Regions from separate parts of the Arthrobacter sp. SLBN-122 genome, predicted to be linked through region 1. Evidence: riboswitches for the same ligand, from Rfam matches in the RefSeq annotation. Region 1 holds a riboswitch; the other holds the start of a gene.

Region 1 (4,997 bases):
TGACGTTGTTGCACCTCAGGCAGGCGGCCACCAGGTTCTCCCACGAATCTGCCCCGCCCCTGGATTTCGGATGCACGTGGTCAATGGTGTGCGCAGCCTTCCCGCAGTAGGCGCATTTATGCCCATCGCGCCGGAGCACTCCCCTGCGGCTGACGGCAGTGGAATGGTTGTACCGGGGTCGGATGTAGCGGTTGAGGAGGATCACGGACGGGCGCCCCAGGACGTCGGTGGGGCCCACCACGGGGTCGTCCCCTTCGGCCACCACACTGGCCTTGCCTGTCAGCACAAGCACCAGCGCCCGGCGGAAAGTAATAACCGCCAGCGGTTCATATCCAGCATTCAGAACGAGAGTGCGCATGCACTTACCTCTTCACGGCCGCACCCGTCAGGGGCACGAGGGCCGGCTGCCCTCGGCATGTCCGGGCTATGGATCGACATCACAAGAGTAAACAAAGAAATGCAGAATCAGGTAATCTCCGCCCGGGAGCCAACCAGCGGCTGACACGTCAGGAGGCGTCCGCCCCGGCGGCGGCACCCCACTTAAACACCAAAGACCCCCACCTCATGGGCGGGGGTCTTTGGGACATTTTGAGGCTGGCGGCCGTTCACGCCAGCGCCGGAATGCCTAGTTGACGCGGATGAAGACGGGGCCGGACCCAACGTTTGCGCTGAAGACCACCGTCTGGTTTCCGTTGTAGCCGCCGTGGACGGCCATGCCGTTTCCGGCGTAGACAGCAATGTGGGCCATGCCCGCGCCGCCGTCAGCGTAGTAAATCAGGTCGCCCGGCTGCGCCTCGGCTGCACTGACGGTGCGGCCCAGGGACAGGTAGCCGGCGGGCCAGTCGTGGAAGTGGATTCCGACGGCGGCCAGCGAGTTGGTGACCAGCATGGTGCAGTCCTGCATCACGCCGAGCTGTGCGTACGCGGCGGAGAGGATGGCGGCACCCTTACCACTGGCGGATGCCTGGGCTGCGGGAGCGGCAGGAGCGGCGGCGGTGGCAACCTTGGCCGTGACTTTGGGGGCAGCAGCGGGCTGCGCGGCAGGAGCGGGAGCGGCTTCCTGCACCTCGACCTCGGGCTCAGGCTCGACGACGGGAGCCGGCGTGGTGGTCACGGCAGGCTTCTCGTAGCTGATGGAGATGGTGGAAGCCGCGGAAATCGGGGCGTCAACGGCGGATCCAACTTCCAGCGCGGAGGCCGGCGCGGAATCACGCTTGACGTTGGCGTCGGCAGCGTTGGCAGCGATGCCGGAGGTCAGGACCAGGCCGGAAGCGGCAGCGATGACCGCAGCCTGGCGGCCCATGCCGCCTGCGTTGTCGCTGACAGCCTTGGCAATGACAGCGATTGAGTTGGTTTTGGTGACCTCGGCGCGATGCCGTGCGGTGGCACGAGTCGTCATCAGTTCTCTCTTTCGTTTTCCCTCGAACCGCAGGTGGGCAGGCGAAGGGTGTTGGACGCGCCGGCATCTTGGGGGTACGCCGGCGCGTCCCGAACGGGGATGTGGTTTTTAGCGAAGAAGCTTTGGGCAAAGAAAAAGCCCCTGGAGCGTGAAGCCCAAGAACTATTTGCTGTAGTGGTAGTACGTGGAGGAACCGGTGGCCGCGGGCGAGTGGAGCAGCGTGCCCTGCGAGGGGTTGAGGGCGCTGATCATCATGCCGTTACCGACGTAGATGCCGACGTGCGCGCCACCGTTCTGGACAACCAGGTCACCCGGCTGCGGTGCGGAGGTGGGGGTCATGATGCTCCACGCGTTGGTGCGGGGGATGCTGATTCCGGCCTGGGCGTAAACCCACTGCACGAAACCGGAGCAGTCCCAGCCGGTGACGGGGCTGGTGCCGCCCCACACGTAGGAGTGGCCGATGCCGGTGTAGGCGATAGCGGCAATGCCCGAGGTTGCCGCAGCGGATACGGACTCTTCCGCCTTTGCGGCCGGGGACGCCTCCTGGCCTGCAGTGGCGGTGTTGGCCGCGCGGTTGGCTGCTGCCGTGGACTGGGTACGTAGCGCTTCAACCTTGGGAGCGGCGGTGGTCTTGACGACCGGACGCTCGAAGGACACCGTGGCCGTGGGGGCAGCGGTGACGGCGAGTGCCGTCTGGGCCGAACCGGACTCGGTGGAGGCAGAGACACCGGCAGTGGTGTCAGCTGCCGTGGCGGGCAGGCCCATGCTCAGGATGAGGCCCGAAGCCGCTGCCACAACGGCAGCCTGGCGGCCTACGGTCCCGGCATTTGCAGTGACAGCCTTGGACATGGCGTCCAGCGGGTTGGTGCGAACCGTTTGCGCACGGTGGCGCGCAGAATGATGGCGTGAAGACACGAAGTAGCCTCTCCCAATGCCTGCGAGGTGAGCTGTCGGATTCGGATGGGAGTCACCCGGCCACGCTGCTTCCTGGGAAGCTTTGTGTCTTAACCCCAAGGCCTTCTGGAAATGAAGGCCAAAATTGGTTCCCCCGCCCCTGCCAGACGATGAAATGCGAACGGACCTTGAGCGGTGGCAGAGTTAGGCAATCCACTCAAGAGCGTCAACTTCGGAAAAGTTGACGCGAGTTAGACGGTACAGCAGTTTTGTTTCAATGTCACATTCAGGTCACGACGAGTCACGACGATCTGAGAGTGAGCAATCATTCGGTTACAGCCAGCCCATTGGATCGACCACTTCGCCATTGACCTGGACCTCGAAGTGCAGGTGGCAGCCGGTGGACGCGCCGGTGGTGCCGCTCAGTGCCACGACATCCCCGCGGGAGACGGTCTGGCCGACTTTGACGCTGAAGGACGAGAGGTGGTTGTAGGTGGTTTCCAGCCCATTGCCATGGTCGATGACCACCCGGTTTCCGCCGCCGAACGGGTGCCAGCCCGCGAAGGTGACCGTCCCTGTTGCGGCCGCCAGGACCGAGGTGCCGCACTGCGCCACGAAGTCCTGGCCCCTGTGGAAGTCTCCGGAACCTCCGGTGATGGGACTGACCCGGTAACCGAAGGGGGAAGCGGTGGCGAGGGACCCGAGGGGTGCAGCCAGGGTGCCGGCCGAAGCGGCACGCGTGACGGAGCCGGCGGACTGCGCGCTCAGGAGCTGCTTCAGCTTCCCGTCCGGGTCCGCCTGCGTCACCACCGCGGAGCGGCTGAAGTCGACCTGGGCTCCGATATCAGCGGAAATCTGAGGCTGCGGGCTGACGGCGGAAGCAGCCATGGGGGTACTGCCGGCGGCGTCCGTGGCCATGACGGGACTCGTGGCGGGCACCGTAACCGTCAGCACCAGGCCCGTTGCGGCAAGGGCCATACCGGCTTTTTGGCCGATGCCGCTGGCGGCGGCAAACTCCGTCATCTGCCGGAAGGGACCCCGGCGGCGGCGCGCGTCGCGATGCAGGTCGCGGGGGCGCTCCGCTGCGACGACTTCGGCAGCCCGGGGTGCCGAAGGGGGGCCGGCCGCGCGTCGGCGGCCCCGTGGGGTCTGCATGGTCAAGAAGGGTTCCTCTCTGGAAGAAGCCTGCGGAGTTAGCTGTCGGATTCGGGTCAGAGAGTTCAAAGACCCGGTCCGCCGTAGGCAAGCTTCTGCGCAGGGGTATTCCCGGAAGAATCCTTCACTGGAGAGGCTTGCTGCTGACGGACTTCACCCCAAGGCAGTCCCCCGCTGCCGCTTGTGGTTCCCCCGCCTCTGCCAGTAACGAACTCGTTCACCTGGCCCGCTGGCAGAGCTCGGCTCCGGGTCAGGTAACGCTTATGTATCAACGCTTGGTTCCACTATAGGGGCTTAAGTCCCTAGGTAACAATTCCGTTACCTTTGCGTGGACGTGCCTGTCTGGGGTATGGAAAGTGCCCGATCAGTCCTGGTTGATGGCAACGAAGACGTGGGCAGCAACCTCGGGCGGCAGCTCCAGCGCCCCTTCGATCCCCGCGACCCGGACGGAAATGTACTCGCCCACGCGTTCCAGCGTCACCGCAGCACCGGGCCGGATCCCGCCCTCATCCAACTGGGCCAGCAGTTCCGGTTCCACCTGGATTGGCTCCGCCAGACGGCTGATGGTCACGCCCGAGGCGGGCCCGTAGTTCTTCATTGCTTCCACCAGGCTGATGGCGCCGTCGGCAAAGCCGCGGCCCGCCTGGCCTCCAAGCGCAGCAAGGCCGGGAATGGGATTGCCGTAGGGCGACTCGGTGGGGTGGCCCAGCATTTCGTAGATGCGCCGCTCCACCCGCTCGCTCATGACGTGTTCCCAGCGGCAGGCTTCGTCATGGACGTAGGCCCAGTCCAGGCCGATGACATCTGCCAGCAGGCGTTCGGCCAGCCGGTGCTTGCGCATGACCTCCGTGGCGCGCTTGCGGCCTGTATCCGTGAGTTCCAGGTGGCGGTCACCGGAGACAACGACGAGCCCGTCCCGCTCCATGCGGCCGATGGTCTGGGAGACGGTGGGCCCCGAGTGGCGCAGGCGTTCGGCGATACGGGCCCTGAGGGCAACGATGTTTTCTTCCTCAAGCTCCAGGATGGTCCTGAGGTACATCTCCGTAGTGTCGATCAGATCCGTCATCCAGCTCAGCTCCTCGAGCGCAGTACCTTGCGTTGTCCCACCGTATCGCCTCTTCCCGCGAAATAGTCCGGGGGAAAGCTTAGCCTATTTTGACTTTGTCCGAATAGCTGCGCCCCAAGGGCTGGGCGGGACGGGCACGTCTCACTGTCCGGACTATGACGTACCCGGCTCCCGCCCCCGGCGGCGGTTCAGGCAGAATGGGAGTAGCCGGCAGCCCAGCCACCGCGCGCCCTGCCGGCCACCACTGCCCGCCCTTCCGGACCATAGCTTTCGTCCCCGCCGAATTGGAGCACCTGTGAGCGACACCAGCATCACGATCCCCGCCAACCTCCTGCCCCAGGACGGGCGGTTCGGGGCCGGTCCGTCAAAGGTCCGGCAGGAACAGATCGACGCGCTGGCAGCGGCTTCCAGGACGATCCTTGGCACCTCACACCGGCAGGCGCCGGTCAAGAACCTGGTCAAGTCGGTCCGGGAAGGGCTGAG
Region 2 (4,997 bases), 1.4 Mb from region 1:
CGTGAGCATTCCCAGGCCGGGCCAGCGGTTTGCCTTCATCATGGACACCGCACCGTGTCCCGGTGCAGAAGAATTGGCAGCGGGCACGGACCTGCTGGTCACGGAGTCCACGTTTAGTGACGACGACGCCGGCCTGGCCCGGCAATACCTGCACCTGACCGCCGGGCAGGCCGGCGAACTGGCGGCGTCTGGGAAGGCCCGGACGCTGGTGCTCACGCATTTTTCAGCACGGTACGGCAACAACGTCTCCCACCTCGCGGAGCAGGCAAGGGCCCGGGCTCCGGAAACCACGGTCATTGCCGCTGAGGACCTGCAGCGCATTGCCGTTCCCCATCGGCGGCAACAGATCCGGGAAGCGGCAGGCGAAACTACGGCGATAGGGTTAAACCATGACGGCATCAGCTGAATCCACGGTCACTTTTGACGGCCGTTTCGCACGGGAACTGGCCGAACTCGCCGTTCCCTGGCATGCCGAGGAAGCACCCAGTCCCGAGCTTCTGGTCCTGAACGACAAGCTCGCACGGGACCTGGGCCTCGATCCGCAGTACCTCCGCAGCAGCGAAGGGCTACGGCTCCTGGTGGGCAATTACATACCCGCTGGCGCCACTCCGGTGGCCCAGGCATATGCAGGGCACCAGTTCGGCGGTTACTCACCCCTGCTCGGTGACGGACGTGCGCTGCTGCTGGGGGAGGTCACGGACCAAAGCGGCCGCCTCCTGGACGTCCATCTCAAAGGCTCGGGACGCACGCCTTTCGCCCGCGCCGGGGACGGCCGTGCCGTCGTCGGGCCCATGCTCCGTGAATATGTGGTCAGTGAGGCCATGCACGCCCTGGACATTCCCACCACCCGCTCGCTCGCCGTGGTGGCAACCGGCCGGCAGGTCCGGCGCGACGGCATGCTGCCCGGTGCCGTCCTGGCACGGGTGGCAAGCAGCCACCTGCGCGTTGGCAGCTTCCAGTACGCGCGCGCCACGGAAAACCTGGACCTCCTGAAGCGGCTGGCGGACCATGCCATCAGCAGGCACTATCCGCACGCTGCCGAAGCCGAAAACCCCTACCTTGCGTTGTTCAGCTCCGTCGTCTCCGCCCAGGCAGAACTGGTGGCCCGGTGGATGCTGGTGGGATTCGTGCACGGTGTGATGAATACGGACAACATGACCATCTCAGGGGAAACCATCGATTACGGCCCGTGCGCGTTCATGGACGCGTTCAATCCCGCCGCCGTCTACAGTTCCATCGACGTCAGCGGACGCTACGCCTATGCCAACCAGCCAGTGCTTGCCGAATGGAACCTTGCCCGGCTCGCCGAGGCGATGCTGCCGCTCATCGACGAGGACCAGGAAAAGGCGGTTGCCCCGGCCGTGGAAGTGCTCGGCGGGTTCCGCGGACAGTACAGCAAGGCGTGGTCCGGCGGTATGAAACGCAAGCTGGGCCTGGGAAGCGGCGCGGAAAGCGGCGAGGACTCCTCAGCCCTGGTGGACGATGCCATCGCCATCCTGAAGGACGGCCCGGTGGACTACACCTTGTTCTTCCGTAACCTGGGCAAGGCCGCCCGGGGCGACCTCCGTCCCGTCCGCGGCATGGTCCTTGACCTGGCCGCGTTCGACGCCTGGGCGGAGCGGTGGCAGGCCATGGAACCCGATGCGGAACTGATGGACAGCGTGAACCCGGTCTACATTCCCCGGAACCACCTGGTTGAGGAAGCCCTCTCAGCTGCCACCGAAGGAAACCTCGCGCCCCTGCAGCAGCTGCTCGAGGCCATCGGTGCCCCCTTTACCGAACGTCCCGGGCTGGAACGCTACGCCGAGGGTGCCCCTGAAGAATTCGGCAACTACATGACCTTCTGCGGGACCTGACGGCTCGTGCCAGTGGGAAAACGACAGGAGGGCGGCGGCCGGGAATACCCGGCTGCCACCCTCCTGTTGTGACTGGCTTCGCTGCCGCGAAGCGCCGCGGAGACTAGGCTACGCGGACTGCGGAGTAGCCGCCGAGCCAGCTGATGGAGTGGACTTCAGTGCTGTAGCCGTTGACGCCGCCACTGACAACCTGGCCGTCGCCGGCGTAAACGCCAACGTGGCCGGAGGTGATGATCAGGTCACCGGGGGCGGGGGCGCTGACAACGGTTCCGTACTGGAAGAACTGGGTGGGGGCCAGGTCTCCGACGGACTTGCCGACGGAGCGCAGGGCCTTTTCAACCATTGCGGTGCAGTCCTGGCCCACGCCAACCTGGCTGTAAGCCGATGCCAGGATCGCAGCGCCGGTTCCCGTGCCGGTGGAGGCCAGCGGGGTGGCGGAGGCGTAGGACATGTTCATGCCGGTGTTCGCCGGTGCGGTTGCGGCCGCAGCCTGGACCGGAGCTGCGGCAGGGGCCGGAGCCGGTGCTGCGGTGTAGCCTGCGCCGGGGATCCGGATCTGGTCACCGGGGTAGATGATTGAGGACAGGCCCAGTCCGTTGGCGGACAGGACGTCGTTGAGGCTGACGCCGTAGGCGGCCGCGATGGCCCCGATGGTGTCGCCGGCTACGACGGTGTGGACGTTGCCTGCTGCGGCGGGTGCTGCTGCCGGGGCTGCAGGTGCCGAGTACGCCTGGACGCTGGTGTTCTCAGTGGTATCCGGACCGGTGACACCTGCATGGGCCGGGGCTCCGACGCCGAATGCAATGCCTGACGCTGCAGCAACTGCGAGCGCCGGGCGGCCCAGCGAGCGGGCCTGGGACTTGGCGGTTACGGCGAGGCCCTCGAGCACAATGGAGCGGGCCGGAGTCGCGCGGTGACGGGCAGTAATGGAATTTTTTGACACGTTTGATCGCCTCTCCCATGCCTGCGGGGTGAGCTGTCGGGTTCGGGCTGGAGATGCCCGGCCGGTAGCGGCTCCGCAAGCGGAGCTCTACCGACTTAACCCCAAGGCCACAAGTGGCCGTGGAAACTTGGTTCCCCCGTCCCTGCCATCTGGAAACGGTGAATCCCATGATCAGCGGCAGGGCTCGGCATACTGATGGGAATGTCCCGTCTGAGAGGGACACTCAAAGACCATAACCCGCTCTCAGGGTCATTGTCACATTTGGATAACATACGAGGTTTTCCTCTCAATTCCGCAAACGTCTTGATGTACCTCGAATCTCAGGGCTGACCCCACAAGACAGGGAAACCGGCAAATGGCGCCGAAAGGGTAACAATGCGGCTACAGGCCACTGCTTCACCGCCGCACCCGGCTGTAGGCTGCGGAACTATGCCCCTGTTCGTTACAAAACGGCCGTTCCCGCTGTTCGCGGGCCTGATGGCTGTCGCCCTTGCCGGCGCCACCGCACTGCCGGCCGCAGCAGAGGTGGGGCCGCCCGGCGGATACCCCTCCTGGGCAGAGGTGCAGCAGGCACAATCGTCCGAAGCGGCAAAGGCCGCGGAGATCACCGCGATCAACGGGCTGCTCAGCGGTCTCCAGGAGCAGTCGGAGGCGGCCGGGGATGCGGCGGTTCGGGCTGCCGCCGACCACGCTGCGGCGGATGCGGAGCTTCAGGTGGCTGCCTCGAAGTTGGAGACGGTGTCTGCGCAGGCAGCCCGCGCAGACGACCAGCTGGCCCGGTGGCGCTCGATGCCCTGGGGACCAACAGCACCCAGGGGCTCAACGTGGTCAAGCTTGTAGGGGATAAGACTGCTGCGCTGGTGAATAAGGCGGCAGCGGCAGGAAAGGTTGCCGCTGCGCTCAGGGAACAGGAACAGCTTGCCAGGAGCGAGGGGGAACTCCTGGCCGGGGAGACGAAGGTTAAATCCGAGGCCGCCCGTTCCGCCCGGGACGCATTGAACCGCCAGGTGGCCGGGGAACAGCAGCACAGTGGCGAGCTGACTGCCCAGCTTGCCACCCTGAAGGGTACGACGGCGGCCCTTGAGGGGGAGTATCGCCAAGGCCAGGCAGCGCTGGCGGCCTACGAGGCGGCCCAGGCGGCCAAGCGCGCCGCCGGGGAGGAGCAGGCCCGCCGCCAGGCAGCCGCTGCCGCCCAGCAGCCCGCCGCCCCAGCTGCCATTGGCGCTAATCCCGTCCAGGTGGATCCAACACCGGCAAATCCGGGACCGGTCGCACCCGCCAACAATCCAGCTCCTGCCGTTCCGGACGCCGCCGCCGCCACCGCCACCGCCACCGCCACCGGCGCCGGCCCTGCCAAGCCCGCCCGCCGTCGTCGTTCCTTCCGTTCCCGGTGGAGCTGTCAACGATCCGGCCGGGGCGAAAAGCTACGCGTCCGGACGCCTTGCTGCCTTCGGATGGGGCCAGGACCAATTCCTGTGCCTGGCCCGGCTGTGGACCAAGGAATCCAACTGGCTGACCACCGCCACCAACGCCTGGTCCGGAGCTTACGGGATTGCCCAGTCGCTGCCGCCGGGCAAGTATGCCAGCGCCGGCAGCGACTGGCTGACAAGCTACCGGACGCAGGTCGAATGGGGCCTTGGCTATATCCGTGACCGCTACGGTTCGCCCTGCGGGGCGTGGAACCATTCCATCGCCCTGAACTGGTACTGACTGACGCGCTAGGCTTTCCCCATGCCAGATTTCGAACGGTTCCGTCTGCTGCTCGAAGAGGAGCGGGCGCGGCGAGTGGCGCTGCTGCCGGCGCTGCGCGCAGACATCGCCGCGGCGAATTCGGCCCGCCAGGATTCGAACGTCGACGATGAACATGATCCGGAGGGCGCCACGATCGCCTTCGAACTTTCGCAGGCATCGGCGCTCCTGAAGCAAAGCTCGGCCGGCCTGGACCAGATCGAAGCGGCCCTGGCAAGGCTGGCCGGGGGAACCTACGGAACCTGCGCCGTCTGCGGGGAACCCATCGCTGAAGGAAGGCTGGAGGCACGCCCCTGGACCCCGTTTTGCATCCTGCACGCCTCCTTTGGGCGCGGACGGTGACGGGCATGGCGGACGTTGTGTCCGCTGCGGCGGATTTCGTTGACCGGACCCTGCAGAACGAGGGCGCCTGGTACCGCGCAGACGACGTCGGACACCGGCTGGGCGGC

What was found. Region 1 has a riboswitch for cyclic di-AMP ahead of FBY36_RS13145 (C40 family peptidase). Riboswitches for the same ligand answer to the same signal wherever they lie in the genome.
Region 2: linked by a shared signal. The riboswitch ahead of FBY36_RS19475 (C40 family peptidase) and the one ahead of FBY36_RS13145 (C40 family peptidase) in region 1 are both predicted to bind cyclic di-AMP.

The regions. Positions count from the first base shown of each region.
Region 1 is NZ_VFMS01000001.1:2,813,626-2,818,622, reverse strand. Features, by position in the region: gene FBY36_RS13155 (HNH endonuclease) at 1-358, opposite strand, end outside; gene FBY36_RS13150 (NlpC/P60 family protein) at 626-1,399, opposite strand; gene FBY36_RS13145 (C40 family peptidase) at 1,562-2,248, opposite strand; cyclic di-AMP (ydaO/yuaA leader) riboswitch at 2,318-2,498, opposite strand; gene FBY36_RS13140 (M23 family metallopeptidase) at 2,627-3,448, opposite strand; cyclic di-AMP (ydaO/yuaA leader) riboswitch at 3,461-3,672, opposite strand; gene FBY36_RS13135 (metal-dependent transcriptional regulator) at 3,813-4,514, opposite strand; gene serC (phosphoserine transaminase) at 4,810-4,997, shown strand, end outside.
Region 2 is NZ_VFMS01000001.1:4,241,504-4,246,500, reverse strand. Features, by position in the region: gene FBY36_RS19485 (ribonuclease Z) at 1-406, shown strand, start outside; gene FBY36_RS19480 (protein adenylyltransferase SelO) at 390-1,856, shown strand; gene FBY36_RS19475 (C40 family peptidase) at 1,960-2,799, opposite strand; cyclic di-AMP (ydaO/yuaA leader) riboswitch at 2,803-2,970, opposite strand; gene FBY36_RS20945 (hypothetical protein) at 3,229-3,639, shown strand; gene FBY36_RS20940 (hypothetical protein) at 4,018-4,509, shown strand; gene FBY36_RS19465 (TraR/DksA family transcriptional regulator) at 4,531-4,890, shown strand; gene FBY36_RS19460 (DNA alkylation repair protein) at 4,896-4,997, shown strand, end outside.